DNA from 3 places in the Sporosarcina sp. SAFN-010 genome. Region 3 is predicted to be linked to each of the others. Evidence: riboswitches for the same ligand, from Rfam matches in the RefSeq annotation. Region 3 holds a riboswitch; each other region holds the start of a gene.

Region 1 (4,672 bases), on a different contig from region 3:
GAACCGACACGTCTATGCAGCGGGACGGCCAGCAGTGCGGCAATAATGCCTGCGATTAGAGAAAATAAGAGTAAGTGAATCATGCACATGTCTTCCTTCCGTTTTTTAAGGTCTTCCTCTTATACGGAAGACACATCTAAAACGTTTCATTTTTTGATAGGACACGAAAAAACCGATTTCTCTATAATTGAGAAATCGGTTTGCGTGGTTAAATAGAGCGACGCATTCTAAGAATGCGCGCCATTCGATGGCCGAACACTCCTGCCAATACAGAGAGAATAATGTCTTTAGGTAAAGGTGGCAGCATCCAAATCCATGCTATTTTGTACGTGAACGCATCCGGTGCCGCCGCCCATAGCTTGTACGCAGCAAACATCCAGTTTGTTCCGATCAGGTAATTAATGACACATCCGACAAGTGCCGCGATAACAAATCCTGTTACGGTGCTGTTCTTTTCTACAATCTTGCCGGCGATGTATGCAACTAAAATAAAAGAAAGGATAAATCCGAACAACGGGCTGACAATTTCACCGAAACCTCCACTAAATTTCGCAAATACCGGTGCACCTGCAAGACCTATTGCCATGTAGACTGTCATTGAGACCGCCCCATATCGGCTTCCGAGTAATAGTCCTGCTAATACAGCAAAGAAAGTTTGCAGTGTAATTGGCACGCCACTTACTGATAAGGCCGGTAAAAAGTATGTAATATTAGCTCCAATCATCATCAATGCGGCAAACATTGCTGAGTAGACAAGTCCAAGCGTTCCGATCATCGTCTTCGAACGGTTTGGTTTCATAGTTGCTGTTGTTCCCATTTATAACACCCCTTTTACTATATAGTTATAGAATAAAAGGAAGAACTCAATGTGTCAACCTAATATATTTTAAGGTTAACCCAAATCCGAGCAATAATAAAACTGACAGTCATTCTCTGTCAGTTTATCGTCTTTTCCCTTCATCTTTAGGGAATAGGAAAAAGGAAATGACACCACTCAAAACCATTGCGCCAAGTGTAATATAAAAACGAGACATGACGGGCACGTCTGTAAAGTTTTTGTTGAGCATAACCCAGGCAACTCCACCGACTAATAACACCATCGGGATAACAAATTTGAACGCCCTCATAGCAATCCCCTTTCCTGCATGTACGTACAGTTTACCACATACACTAGGTAACTCCCAGTTCACTTCACACATTATCTATTGACGGAACTCTCAAACAACGGTATGATATGTTAAATTATTCACACAACTTAATAGTCATTCTTATCAAGAGAAGCGTAGGGATCTGGCCCGTCGATGCTTCAGCAACCAGCCATATGGTCAGGTGCTACTTCCAGCGGATGTTTGTAGTCCGGCAGATGAGGAGGAGACAATCATTGATATGACAAAGCCTTCTTCGTACGTAGAAGGCTTTTTTATTATTCTCTGCTTCATCGCTCTGCCGTAAGAAAGGATGATAGGGAAATGAAATTACTTGAGCGATTAAAAACAGAAGTTCTGACAGCTGATGGTGCAATGGGAACGTTACTCTATGCGGATGGACTCGACTTTTGCTATGAACAATTAAATATAGAAAAGCCGGATGTTATTCAAGGAATCCATGAACAATATATACATGCAGGTGCAGACATTATTCAAACCAATACGTACAGTGCCAACTCTTATAAGCTTGCTCGCTATGGACTGGAGCATCGTGTAAAAGAATTTAACGAAGCTGGAATTGCGATCGCCAAGCGTGCTGCAGCTCCAGGTGGTCAATATGTGCTCGGTACAATCGGTGGCATCCGTAGTATTCGTAAAAGCGATGCAACCATAGATGAAGTCCTCTCAATTGTTCAACAGCAAGCGGAACCACTGCTTGCCGGTGATCCAGACGGATTATTGCTGGAAACTTATTATGACTTTGAAGAGCTTTCTGCAGTAGTTAAGCACCTCCGTCAACAGACCGATATTCCACTAATCGCACAAGTATCCATGCATGAACCTGGCGTCTTACAGAATGGGTTGCGATTGAATGACGCTTTACATCAGTTAGAAGCATTTGGCGCGGATGTCGTAGGTGTGAACTGCAGACTAGGCCCGTACCATACGATCCAAGCATTTGAAGGGGTCGAACTCCCTGAGAAGGCATTTTTATCTGCGTATCCAAATGCGAGTTTGCTAGACGTTGAAGACGGACGGATTGTCTATGTCTCTGAAACGGATTATTACGGTCGCGCTGCACGGTTATTACGGGATGAAGGGGTTCGGCTAATCGGTGGGTGTTGCGGAACGACTCCTGCGCACATTGTCGCTGTGAAATCTCAATTGGCGAATCTTGCACCCATTACGGAAAAAGCCGTTATTCCACATAAGCCGATTGTTATTCGAGATGCGGAACCGACTCGCTATGAGCCGTTACACATAAAGGCTCAGCGTGAGCGTACGATTCTTGTTGAATTGGATACGCCACGACACTTGGAAACTGAAAATTATTTCGAAGGAGCTCGTCAACTTCAAGCAGCTGGAGCACACGCTGTGACGATGGCCGATAATTCTCTAGCTTCCCCACGGATTAGCAATCTAGCTATGGCGTCTCTTGTAAAACATCAAGATGATGTCCGCCCTCTCGTCCATATCACTTGCAGGGATCATAATTTGATTGGGCTTCAGTCTCACTTAATGGGGCTGGACGCACTTGGCATACATGATATTTTAGCTGTGACAGGCGATCCAACTAAGATTGGGGACTTTCCTGGGGCAACAGACGTTTATGACGTTTCTAGCCTAGAACTCTTCCAACTCATTAAAAAGTTGAATGAAGGGATATCATTCTCCGGTCGTCCTTTACGTAAAAAGGCAAACTTTTCAGTAGCGGGAGCTTTCAACCCGAACGTCCGGGTCGTCGAGCGAGCTGTTAAACGTCTTGAGAAAAAAATTGAATGCGGTGCTGATTACTTCATCACACAACCTGTCTATACGAAAGAAAAAATTATTGAAATTCATGAAGCCGTCAAACATTTAGATACTCCGATTTTCATCGGAATCATGCCGTTGACGAATATTCGTAACGCTGAATTCCTGCATCATGAAGTACCAGGCATCAAGTTGTCTGATGAAGTGCTGGAGCGCATGAGAGCATGTGGGGATGATCGTGAAGCGGCGACTGCAGAAGGTATACAAATTGCTAGAGAACTCATCGACACAGCAGCTTCTTTATTTAACGGGATTTACTTAATTACTCCATTTTTACGTTATGACATGACTGTCGAACTCGTGCACTATATCAACCAGATTGACGCTATAAGAGAAAGAGAGGTGCACCATGCCACAACAAATTAAAGATGAATTGAAGAAACGTATTCTCGTGATGGATGGAGCAATGGGCACGATGCTACAAAATGCTGATCTAGCAGCGGATGACTTCGGCGGTGAAGAGTATGAAGGATGCAATGAATATTTGAATCTGACAAAACCCGATGTGTTGACCCGAATTCATAGAGAATACTTAGAGGCTGGTGCTGATATCATCTGTACGAATACGTTCGGTGGTACACCTGTCGTGTTAGACGATTATGATTTAGGTAGTGAAGCGGATGTGATTAACCGTCGCGGAGCAGAACTTGCGCGTGCTGCAGCAGATGAGTTTTCGACACCTGATCGTCCTCGATTCGTTGCGGGAGCCATGGGGCCGACGACTAAGACGCTGTCCGTGACAGGTGGGATTACGTTTGACCAGTTGGCAAACGATTTCTACGTTCAGGCGAAAGGGTTAATCGACGGAGGCTCAGATCTCCTCTTAATGGAAACCAGTCAAGACATGTTGAATGTCAAAGCTGGGACGATCGGAATCCGTCGAGCCTTTAAAGAAACTGGACGGGAACTCCCAGTGATGATATCCGGGACGATTGAACCGATGGGTACGACATTAGCCGGACAAAGTATTGAAGCATTTTACGTTTCAATAGAGCATATTAACCCCCTTTCAGTCGGACTGAACTGTGCTACGGGACCCGAATTCATGACAGATCATTTACGCTCGCTGTCAGAGCTCGCGACAGGATTCGTCAGTTGCTATCCAAACGCAGGGTTACCTGATGAAGAAGGTCATTATCATGAATCGCCTGAATCGCTATCGAAAAAGCTGGAAGGATTTGCGGACAAAGGTTGGCTGAATATTGTTGGAGGCTGTTGTGGGACGACACCTGCACATATTCAAGCAATCCGCCGGGCAGTAGATGGCAAAACTCCACGTCCGCTCCCTGCAGAAACGCATGGACATACCGTCTCAGGAATCGAACCACTTTTGTACGATCCAAGTATGAGACCTATTTTAATCGGAGAACGTACCAACGTCATAGGTTCACGTAAATTCAAACAACTTATTGTCGATGGTAAGGTGGAAGAAGCAGCTGAAATTGCCCGGGCACAAGTGAAAAACGGAGCCCATGTCATTGACGTTTGTCTCGCTAATCCAGATCGGGATGAGCTGACGGATATGACCGATTTTATGAAAGAAGTTGTGAAAAAGATCAAAGCGCCTCTCGTCATTGACTCGACAGACGAAAACGTAATTGAAGAAGCGCTGAAATACTCCCAAGGAAAAGCGATTATTAACTCCATAAATTTAGAAGATGGCGAAGAACGGTTCGACGCTGTAATGCCGATTGTGAAGAAGTACGGGGCTG
Region 2 (4,672 bases), on a different contig from region 3:
GCGTTTTGAAGCGGGAACTGGCATCGTGAAAAACTTCGTGTCCACTGCATTCGGTTGGTACTATATGTTATTAATGACGCTATTAGTTGGCGTCAGTATCTACTTAATCTTTAGCCCGTACGGAAAAATTCGATTGGGAAAAGACACAGATCGTCCACAATTCTCCACAATTACCTGGATTGCAATGCTATTTTCAGCCGGAATGGGAATCGGACTCGTCTTCTATGGCGCGGCTGAACCACTTTCACATTTCGCTATTAGCCCAGCAACTGCAGAGCCTGGAACGAATGCGGCTTTCAAAGAATCCATGCGTCAAACTTTTCTTCATTATGGAATCCACATTTGGGCACTATACGGAATCGTTGCGCTGTGCTTAGCGTATTTCCAATTCCGAAAAGGGGAACCAGGATTAATTTCAGCAACACTGAAGCCGATTTTTGGCGACAAAATGAAAGGGCCATGGGGAACAATGATCGATGTTCTCGCAGTCTTTGCAACGTCATTCGGCGTGGCCACGTCTCTCGGCTTTGGCGCTGTTCAAATTAATGCCGGCCTGAACTATTTGTTCGGGTTTGAAATCGGCATACGGTCCCAATTCATTATCATTTCAATAGTTACCGTTTTGTTCATCATGTCTGCGTGGTCAGGACTAAGTAAAGGAATACGCTACTTGTCTAATACGAATCTTGTATTAGCTCTGGCATTACTTGGGTTCATGCTTATTTTAGGACCTACATTGCTAATTATGAACATCTTTACAGATTCAGTCGGAGGTTATATCTCTCATTTCATCGACTTGAGTTTAAGTACCGCTCCACTGAATGCTGGAAATCGTGAATGGCTAGACACTTGGACAATCTTCTACTGGGCTTGGTGGATTTCTTGGGCACCGTTCGTCAGTATGTTTATCGCTCGTGTGTCAAAAGGCCGTACGATTCGTGAATTCATGGTGGGTGTATTGCTTGCTCCAAGTATTCTTAGTTTCATCTGGTTCTCAGCTTTCGGGACAACTGCGATTGAAATTCAGAAGTCCGGCGTCGCGGATCTTGCATCCGTTGATACGGAACTTGTGATTTTCCAGATGTTTAGCCAGTTGCCTTGGTCCACACTAACATCTGCGTTTGCAATCTTACTGGTTACGTCGTTCTTCATCACATCGGCGGATTCAGCGACCTTTGTACTTGGGATGCAGTCGACTTATGGCTCGTTAACCCCACCTAACAGTGTGAAAATGATTTGGGGATTAATCCAATCCGGAATTGCGGTTATTTTACTATCTGTTGGTGGTCTTTCCGCCCTGCAGAATACGATAATTATCGCAGCCCTTCCGTTTTCGTTCATCATCCTGTTTATGGTGACGGCCCTTTTCAAAGAGTTGCAAAAAGATTTGAAACACAACAAACACCCTAGACATAAATAAACGAAACACCCGAATCCAAATGAGGACTCGGGTGTTTTTTCTGTAATTATACGTTAACGGGAGCTGCCTTCTCAATCGCTTGTGCTAGATCAGCAATGATATCGTCTGCTGATTCAAGTCCCACTGAGAGACGAATGAGTTCCTCAGTAACACCTGAATTTTTCAAGTCTTCGCCAGAAAGCTGTTGGTGCGTTGTTGAAGCCGGATGGATAATTAGCGACTTTGCATCTCCAACATTCGCTACGTGGGACCAAACAGCAACGTTGTCGATCACACGACGTCCTGCATCACGCCCGCCTTTAATTCCGAAAACAATAATGGACCCTGCTCCATTTTTCAAATACTTCTTGGCAAGTTCTGCTGTTGGATGGTCGTTGAGACCCGTGTAGGTAACCCATTCAACAGATGGATGCTCTTTCAGGAATTGTGCGACCTTTTGTGCGTTTTCTCCGTGACGTTGGATTCGCAAATGAAGCGTCTCCAAGCCTTGTAGGAAGTTGAATGCACTGTCAGGATCGAGGCATGGACCGAAATCACGAAGTCCTTGGACACGGAGTTTTGTCGCAAATGCAGCGCCTGCCGTGTCGATGCCGTAGCGTAATCCGTGATACGATTCGTCCGCTTCCGTGAAAGCAGGGAATCTGCCTTGCGTCCAGTCGAACTTTCCTGCATCTACCACTACGCCGCCAATCGTTGTTCCGTGACCGCCAATCCATTTCGTGGCAGAGTGGATAACAACGTCAGCGCCAAATTCAATCGGATTGCATCCGTATGGGGACGCAAATGTATTGTCGATTAAAAGTGGAACGCCACTTTCGTGTGCAATCGATGCAACCTTTTCGATATCGAGCACTTGTAAGCTCGGGTTACCGATTGTTTCAGCAAATATACCTTTTGTCTTTTCCGTAATAGCACTACGGAAGTTTTCCGGGTCAGTTGAGTCGACAAATTTTACAGTGATCCCATACTTCGGCAGCGTTGTGGCAAATAAGTTGTACGTTCCGCCGTAAAGGTTGGCTGCTGCAATGATTTCGTCACCAGCTTCTGCAATATTCAAGATTGAGAACGCGATTGCCGCCATACCAGATGAGAGTGCAACGGCTGCAGCGCCTCCTTCGAGTAACGCGATGCGTTCTTCAAATACTGCGACTGTTGGATTCGTGATACGTGTGTAGATGTTGCCAGCTTCTTGCAGTGCAAAAAGGTTTTTGGCGTGGTCCGTGTCACGAAATACGAATGATGTGGTTCTGTGGATAGGAAGAGCTCGTGATCCAGTTGTTGGATCGGGTTCTTGACCACCGTGCAGCAAAAGTGTTTCGGGTTGAAAATTCGTCATTTACAAAACCTCCGGAAATTAGATTGATGGAACTGCGCACACCGGACGGGTGATGGGGAAACTAAAAAGATCCCCTTCTACCTATAGAAGAGGATCTGCCATTGCTGGCACTTCCCCTTATCTTTCAGATCCATAATAGATCTGTAGGAAGTAGCACCTTTGCAAGCTGGTAAGCTTGCCGGTTGCCGGGCATCGCAGGGCCTAGTCCCTCCGCCGCTCTTGATAAGAGTTTGTGACTTATTCAGTTTTCCATCTTGGAACTGAGTATACTTGGTTGAAAATAGAAAGTCAACAGTTAAATCTAAATTATTTGATAGTTTAACAATCAACACTATTACGGGGTTGATTTCCACTACAGTCGGATGCGGGCCTACAGGATGTAGGTCATGCAACCGTTGCGGCAGGACGCCGCGAACTTAGGTTGTTTCCATTAGCATCCCTCCGGAGTCGCCGTCTTCCACTACAATCAACGGATCCTAATATGACAACGAACCACATGAAACAGGTAAAGAGAAGAAAGAGATAGAAAACCCGCAAACCAAAGTCTTGGTAGACTTCGGTCTGCGGGTAAGAATTAATTATTGAGCTGCGCCGTAAAAGATTTGGCCGCCTTTTAGGTTGATGATTTTGAGCATGTTTGTGCGTTTCACGTAGATGCTTTTGAATTGCTCGCGTCCGTTTGCATCTTTCAATAGGATTGTGCGGTTGTTGTAGTTATCAGAGACAACTACTGGTGTGAGTGTGCTTAGGTCAACGTGAGCTGCGAGTGTGTTGTATTCAGGCAGGCTACTGATTGTGCTTGCAGGCTGTTCAGGTTTCGCTTCAGGAGCTGGTGTTGCTGCGTCTTCTTTTACGACTGTTTCAATGACAACTCCTTGGCCTTTTAGGTTAATGACTTTTAATAGACCTGTCTTTTTCACGAAGACACTCTTATATTGTCCCTGACCGTTCGCATCTTTCAATAGGATCGTACGGTTATTGTAGTTATCTGATACGATGACAGGTGTCAAAGCAGTCAAGTCTACTGCTGAAGCCAGTGTTTTGTACTCAGGGAGGACGCTAATAGCACTTCCCGGCTGCTCAGGCTTCACTTCTGGTTTTTGTGGTGCATCTGCTTTCACAGTCGTTTCAAGGACAACTCCACCACCTTTTAAGTTGATGACTTTCAGAAGTCCTGTCTTTTTCACGAAGACACTCTTGTACTGTGTACGACCGTAGTTATCAGAGAAAAGAATTACCCGGTTGGACACGTTGTCTTCAGTAACACGTGTAGTGAAGCTAGTTGGGTCGATGACGGAAGCAACTGATGCGTACTCTTCCAGACCTGTGATGTCTTGGTTTACTTGCTGACCGTAGTTCGAGTTGTGTTGTACGTGTGCGTATGAGCTTTGTGCATCTGCGTTTTGATCTGCATGTGCAAATGTCGCTGCGTTCGCACCTCCTGCGGAAATAAGTAGTGCACTTACTGCTGTGATCAATGTCTTTTTCATCTTGTTCCTCTCCTTTTCCTTTTGGGATACTTATATCATAACCCCACAGTCTGAGAGGACTCTGAGATGATTATTAGGACTTGATGAGAAAACTGTAAGAAGGTTTTAATTTTTCAGCCCACAAAAAAAAGAGCCTGCAGTTAGCGGCTCTTTACTAATAAGTCGACAGCTTCTTTTACAAGCGTCTCCTTTGCTTGCGGATTATCCGAAAGCTCTTCGTTTTCCATACAGGCAATCAGATTCGTACTCACAATTAACCCGATGGTCCTATCGATTCCTGAGCGAGACGCAGACAACTGTGTAATGACGTCTTTGCATTCATCACCAGCCTCAATCATCCGTAGGACACCGCGAATTTGACCTTCTATTCGTTTTAAACGATTGACTACCTTTGCATCGTATTCCATGGATCTGGCCACCTCTCTT
Region 3 (4,672 bases):
TATACGTACTAGTAGGTTTTATGAAGCGCAATGCATCCTGACAATCATCTTCGTCAAATTGCGTGCCATACGGCAACCGGACTGCGACGAACTTATAGCGATCCGTACCAACTTCTGAATTCAATTCATCTACTGCCACCTGTGCGAGCTTTCCAGCAAGAGTCGAGTCTTGACCTCCGGAAATCCCAAGTACGTAGCCTTCTAAAAACGTGTTTTTCTTCAAATACGACTTTAGGAAATCCACTGAGACCCGTACTTCTTTTTGAGGATCGATTTCTGGTAACACACGTAATTCTTGAATAATTTGCTGTTGTAAGTTATTCATACCTGATCCCTCCTATTCATTTATGAAGTCGCTTACCATCTCCTGGACTTCTTGAATATTCCTCATTTTATTATCCCAACATTTCTGACTTAAATCGACAGGATACTCTTCCGGATTCAGGGATCGTTTGTATTCATCCCATAACAAATTCAAGTTGTCTTTGGCATATTGTTGAATTTCTTGAGTTGAAGGCACTTCATAAATCACTTGTCCATTGTCGATGACTTTTTCATGAAGGTCTCTGGCTTCAAAATTCGTTACAAACTTAGAGATGAATGTATGAACGGGATGGAACATTTTAATACGCTTTTCTGCATTAGGATCCTCATCATACATCGTGATGTAATCTCCCTCAGCTTTTCCATTTTCTTTATCAATAATCCGATATAACTTCTTTCGTCCAGGCGTTGTCACTTTTTCAGCATTGGATGATATCTTGATGGTATCCACCATCTCACCATTTTCGCCTTCGATCGCAACGAGCTTGTAGACAGCACCTAGCGCTGGTTGGTCATATGCGGTAATGAGTTTTGTTCCGATTCCCCAAATATCCACTTGTGCCCCTTGAGCTTTCAAGTTGAGAATCGTGTATTCATCCAAATCATTCGACACAACGATTTTCGCATCCTTAAATCCTGCCTCATCCAACATACGTCGCGCTTCTTTTGACAAAAATGCGATGTCTCCACTATCTAGACGAATGCCTATGAAGTTAATGGTATCTCCGAGTTCTTTCGCCACTTTAATAGCAGTCGGCACGCCAATTTTTAACGTGTTATACGTATCAACAAGGAAGACACAGTCACGATGACGTTTGGCGTATGAGTGAAACGCTTTGTATTCACTTTTGTAAGCTTGCACGAGGGAATGGGCATGCGTGCCGCTCGCCTGGATACCGAATAGCTTGCCAGCGCGCACATTACTGGTTGCTTCTACGCCTCCAATTACTGCAGCACGAGCTCCCCAAACAGCCGCATCCATTTCTTGTGCACGACGACTACCGAACTCCATCACCACTTCGTCTTTCACGACTTGCTTTATACGACTTGCCTTTGTAGCAATCAACGTTTGGTAATTGACGATATTTAAGAGTGCCGTCTCAATAAGCTGCGCCTCTGCTAAGGTTGTTTCAACTCGCAGAATTGGTTCGTTTCCAAATACGGTTTCTCCTTCTTTCATGGAATAGAGATTCCCCGTAAAACGGACGTCCTTTAAATAATCGAGAAAATCTTCTTTATAGTGCAATTCGTTTTTTAAATATGCGATATCACTATCAGTGAATTTCAGATCTCTTAAATAATTGAGTACACGCTCTAGTCCGGCAAAAATTGCATAACCGTTTCCAAACGGCAATTTTCTGAAATACAGCTCAAAAATCGCTTTTTTGTTATGGATGCCTTCAGCCCAGTACGTTTCCATCATATTGATTTGATATAAATCTGTATGTAATGCAAAGCTATCATCTGTATAGTTTGAGCTCACACTAATTCGCCTCTTCCAATAGGTTATGTAGACCACTTATAACGTTACTTACCCTTTCTCGTCTTCCTTATAACTCATTCAGTTGACCATTCGTTAAATACTTCTGGTCCAACAGCTCCTCCAATAACACGTCTTAGCAAAACAAATCCCGCCCTTTAAGGATGCCCACTGAACTATTTCCAAACTATATGTAAGTATATCAAATTCCCCAGAGAAAGAAATCATCTGGTCCCTATTGCTTTCAATAAGAAGGCATGGTACTATCAGAATAATCATTTTTCAAACAATTCAATAAACATTTCTTATCAAGAGAGACGGAGGGACTGGCCCTACGATGTCTCAGCAACCAGCCATTAAGGCCGAGGTGCTAATTCCAGGAGGTGCAGATGCATCTCGAGATGAGAGCTGACTTCATGCAGTATGCGCAGAAGGCCCTCTATTAGTCATAAGAGGGTCTTCTTTTTGTATAAAATAGCCGGTTTTCGGCACTAAAGAAAAGGCGGGAATGAGATGACAACACAAACACAAACGGATTTGTTAACTGCACTCACTACGTTAAAGGCAAAAGAATGGGTGGACCTCACTCATACATTCGGTCCAACATCTCCACACTTCTTCATGTTTGAAGATGCTGAGTTCAAAACGCTTTTTAACCACGATGACGGTTTCTTTGCACAGCAATTCAGCTTTGCAGGTCAATACGGAACCCATATCGATGCACCCATCCACTTTGTCCGGGACACTCGCTACTTAGAAGAACTCGAGTTAAAAGAGCTCGTCCTTCCATTAATCGTTGTCGACAAATCGAAAGATGCGGAAGCTGATCATGATTTTACTTGTTCGAAAAACGATTTATTAGACTTCGAAAAAGAACACGGGACGATCGAAGCAGGCTCATTCGTAGCACTCCGTACTGACTGGAGCAAACGCTGGCCAGATTCGCAAAGTTTCTGCAATAAAGATGCAGATGGAAATAACAGAATTCCAGGCTGGGGATTGGATGCGTTGAAATTCCTTTTTGAGGACCGGGGAGTAAAAGCCGTTGGACACGAAACATTTGACACCGATTCTGCTGCAGACTTCCGAAAAAATGGAGCGCTCCATGGAGAATACTACGTACTTGAACAAGATACGTACCAAGTCGAACTCTTGACGAATTTAGACAAACTCCCGACAAAAGGGGCTATCATCTTTAATATCGTTCCAAAACCTGAAAAGGCATCGGGATTCCCTGTGCGCTCTTTCGCAATTCTCCCCTAACAAAAAACAAGCATTCTGCAGTTTTACACAGAATGCTTGTTTTTATTATGCTTTTTTCGATGCATGCATTTCTGTCATGCGCTCGTAGAAGTCCACGAAGTTGTCAACTACAGAATCCAAGAAGGCAACTGTCGATTCGTCTGTTAACTCATCTTGATCATTCAACTTCTGGTGAATAGACCCAATGTACACTTCATTGTTTGGCAAAATCAGTGGAGAAAGACCTGGGTTGGACAAAATCTCGCGTAAATGGATTTGCGCTCGCACACTACCGAACACGCCCATTGATGAACCTACGATGAATGCAGGCTTATCACGTAATGTCGCTTCTCCTCCACGGGATAACCAGTCTAACGCATTTTTCATAGCGCCAGGGATGGAGAAGTTATATTCAGGAACTGCAAATAACACAGCATCCGAATCTTTTACATTCTCTTTAAATGCACGAACATTTGTAGGCGGTTCACTTTCATGATCGACCGAAAACATTTCCACATCATTAATCGAAACTAACGTAATGTCCAAACGATCAGCATAACGTTTTTTCATGAAGTTCACCAATCTTTTATTGTAGGAAGTCGAGCTTGTACTTCCGATAATCGCTTTTACTCGTATTGTCATCTTAAGTAACTCCTTCTGATAATGAATTTCAATTACCATGTAAGGATAGCATATACTCATTTAACTCTTAACTATTTTGCTCATAACACTTGGACCATACAAAAACTGTCCCTTTCAGACTCTTATGAGCTTAAAGGGACAGTTTAAATTTGTTATATTACAACTTAAATCGACGAACCGTCTCCTGCAAACCTTGTGCCATTTCGGCCAATGTTTCTGAAGCAGCTGCGATTTCTTCCATGGAAGCAGTTTGCTGTTCGGCTGTCGCTGCAATATTCTCCGTATGATTTGCTGAATCCATCGCAATGGTAGCGGTCTGTTCAATGACTGCTGCAATACGTCCAGACTCCATCCGGTTTCTCTCGGTACTATTCGTTACATCTTCAATTTGAGCAGAAATGCTAGTAATCGCTTCGGAAATTTGTTGGAAGGTCTGTCCTGTCTCTTGAACGAGATTCGCTCCTTCTTTCACTGCTTGATTTCCTTTTCCAATAGCTGTGACGGAATACCCGATGTCTTCCTGAATCGCCGCAATGAGTGTACCTACTTGAGTAGCGGCGTTCGAGGATTGCTCTGCGAGTTTTCGAACCTCATCAGCAACCACTGCAAATCCTCTTCCGTTCTCTCCGGCACGCGCAGCTTCAATTGCTGCATTTAGAGCAAGTAGATTCGTTTGTTCTGCGACATCCGTAATCATTCCAGCAATTTTTCCGATTTCTGCAGATTTACTACCAAGCTGGTTGACATAATTGAAAGCAGAATCTGTTTCATGCTGAATGGATTCCATATGATTCACGACACGTGTCACTGATCCGGATCCTTCATGGGCAAGTTGAACAGTGGATTGCACCGTCTTCCCTGCTTGCTCCATCTCTTTTGTGACATGCTCCATGTCTGAAGACAAGGTAGCGGCTGCTTGATTGGCTGTTTCAGTTTGTTCCAGTTGTCCGTCAACCCCGCTTGCTAACTCCTGGATAGCCTCTG

The links. A riboswitch is a leader RNA that binds a small molecule or an ion and turns the genes downstream of it on or off. The one in region 3 is predicted to bind S-adenosylmethionine.
Region 1: it holds a riboswitch for S-adenosylmethionine, as region 3 does, so the genes downstream of both, ACR65F_RS10650 (bifunctional homocysteine S-methyltransferase/methylenetetrahydrofolate reductase) here and ACR65F_RS07470 (cyclase family protein) in region 3, are expected to answer to the same signal.
Region 2: it holds a riboswitch for S-adenosylmethionine, as region 3 does, so the genes downstream of both, ACR65F_RS04520 (O-acetylhomoserine aminocarboxypropyltransferase/cysteine synthase family protein) here and ACR65F_RS07470 (cyclase family protein) in region 3, are expected to answer to the same signal.

The regions. Positions count from the first base shown of each region.
Region 1 is NZ_JBPFDS010000008.1:89,386-94,057, reverse strand. It holds gene ACR65F_RS10665 (hypothetical protein) at 1-83, opposite strand, end outside; gene ACR65F_RS10660 (biotin transporter BioY) at 209-817, opposite strand; gene ACR65F_RS10655 (hypothetical protein) at 942-1,127, opposite strand; SAM riboswitch class I at 1,266-1,370, shown strand; gene ACR65F_RS10650 (bifunctional homocysteine S-methyltransferase/methylenetetrahydrofolate reductase) at 1,470-3,326, shown strand; gene metH (methionine synthase) at 3,310-4,672, shown strand, end outside.
Region 2 is NZ_JBPFDS010000002.1:334,130-338,801, forward strand. It holds gene ACR65F_RS04515 (BCCT family transporter) at 1-1,420, shown strand, start outside; gene ACR65F_RS04520 (O-acetylhomoserine aminocarboxypropyltransferase/cysteine synthase family protein) at 1,467-2,756, opposite strand; SAM riboswitch class I at 2,871-2,985, opposite strand; gene ACR65F_RS04525 (hypothetical protein) at 3,335-4,246, opposite strand; gene ACR65F_RS04530 (metal-sensitive transcriptional regulator) at 4,387-4,653, opposite strand.
Region 3 is NZ_JBPFDS010000005.1:614-5,285, forward strand. It holds gene nadE (NAD(+) synthase) at 1-325, opposite strand, end outside; gene ACR65F_RS07465 (nicotinate phosphoribosyltransferase) at 338-1,807, opposite strand; SAM riboswitch class I at 2,107-2,212, shown strand; gene ACR65F_RS07470 (cyclase family protein) at 2,318-3,067, shown strand; gene ACR65F_RS07475 (NADPH-dependent FMN reductase) at 3,113-3,688, opposite strand; gene ACR65F_RS07480 (methyl-accepting chemotaxis protein) at 3,846-4,672, opposite strand, start outside.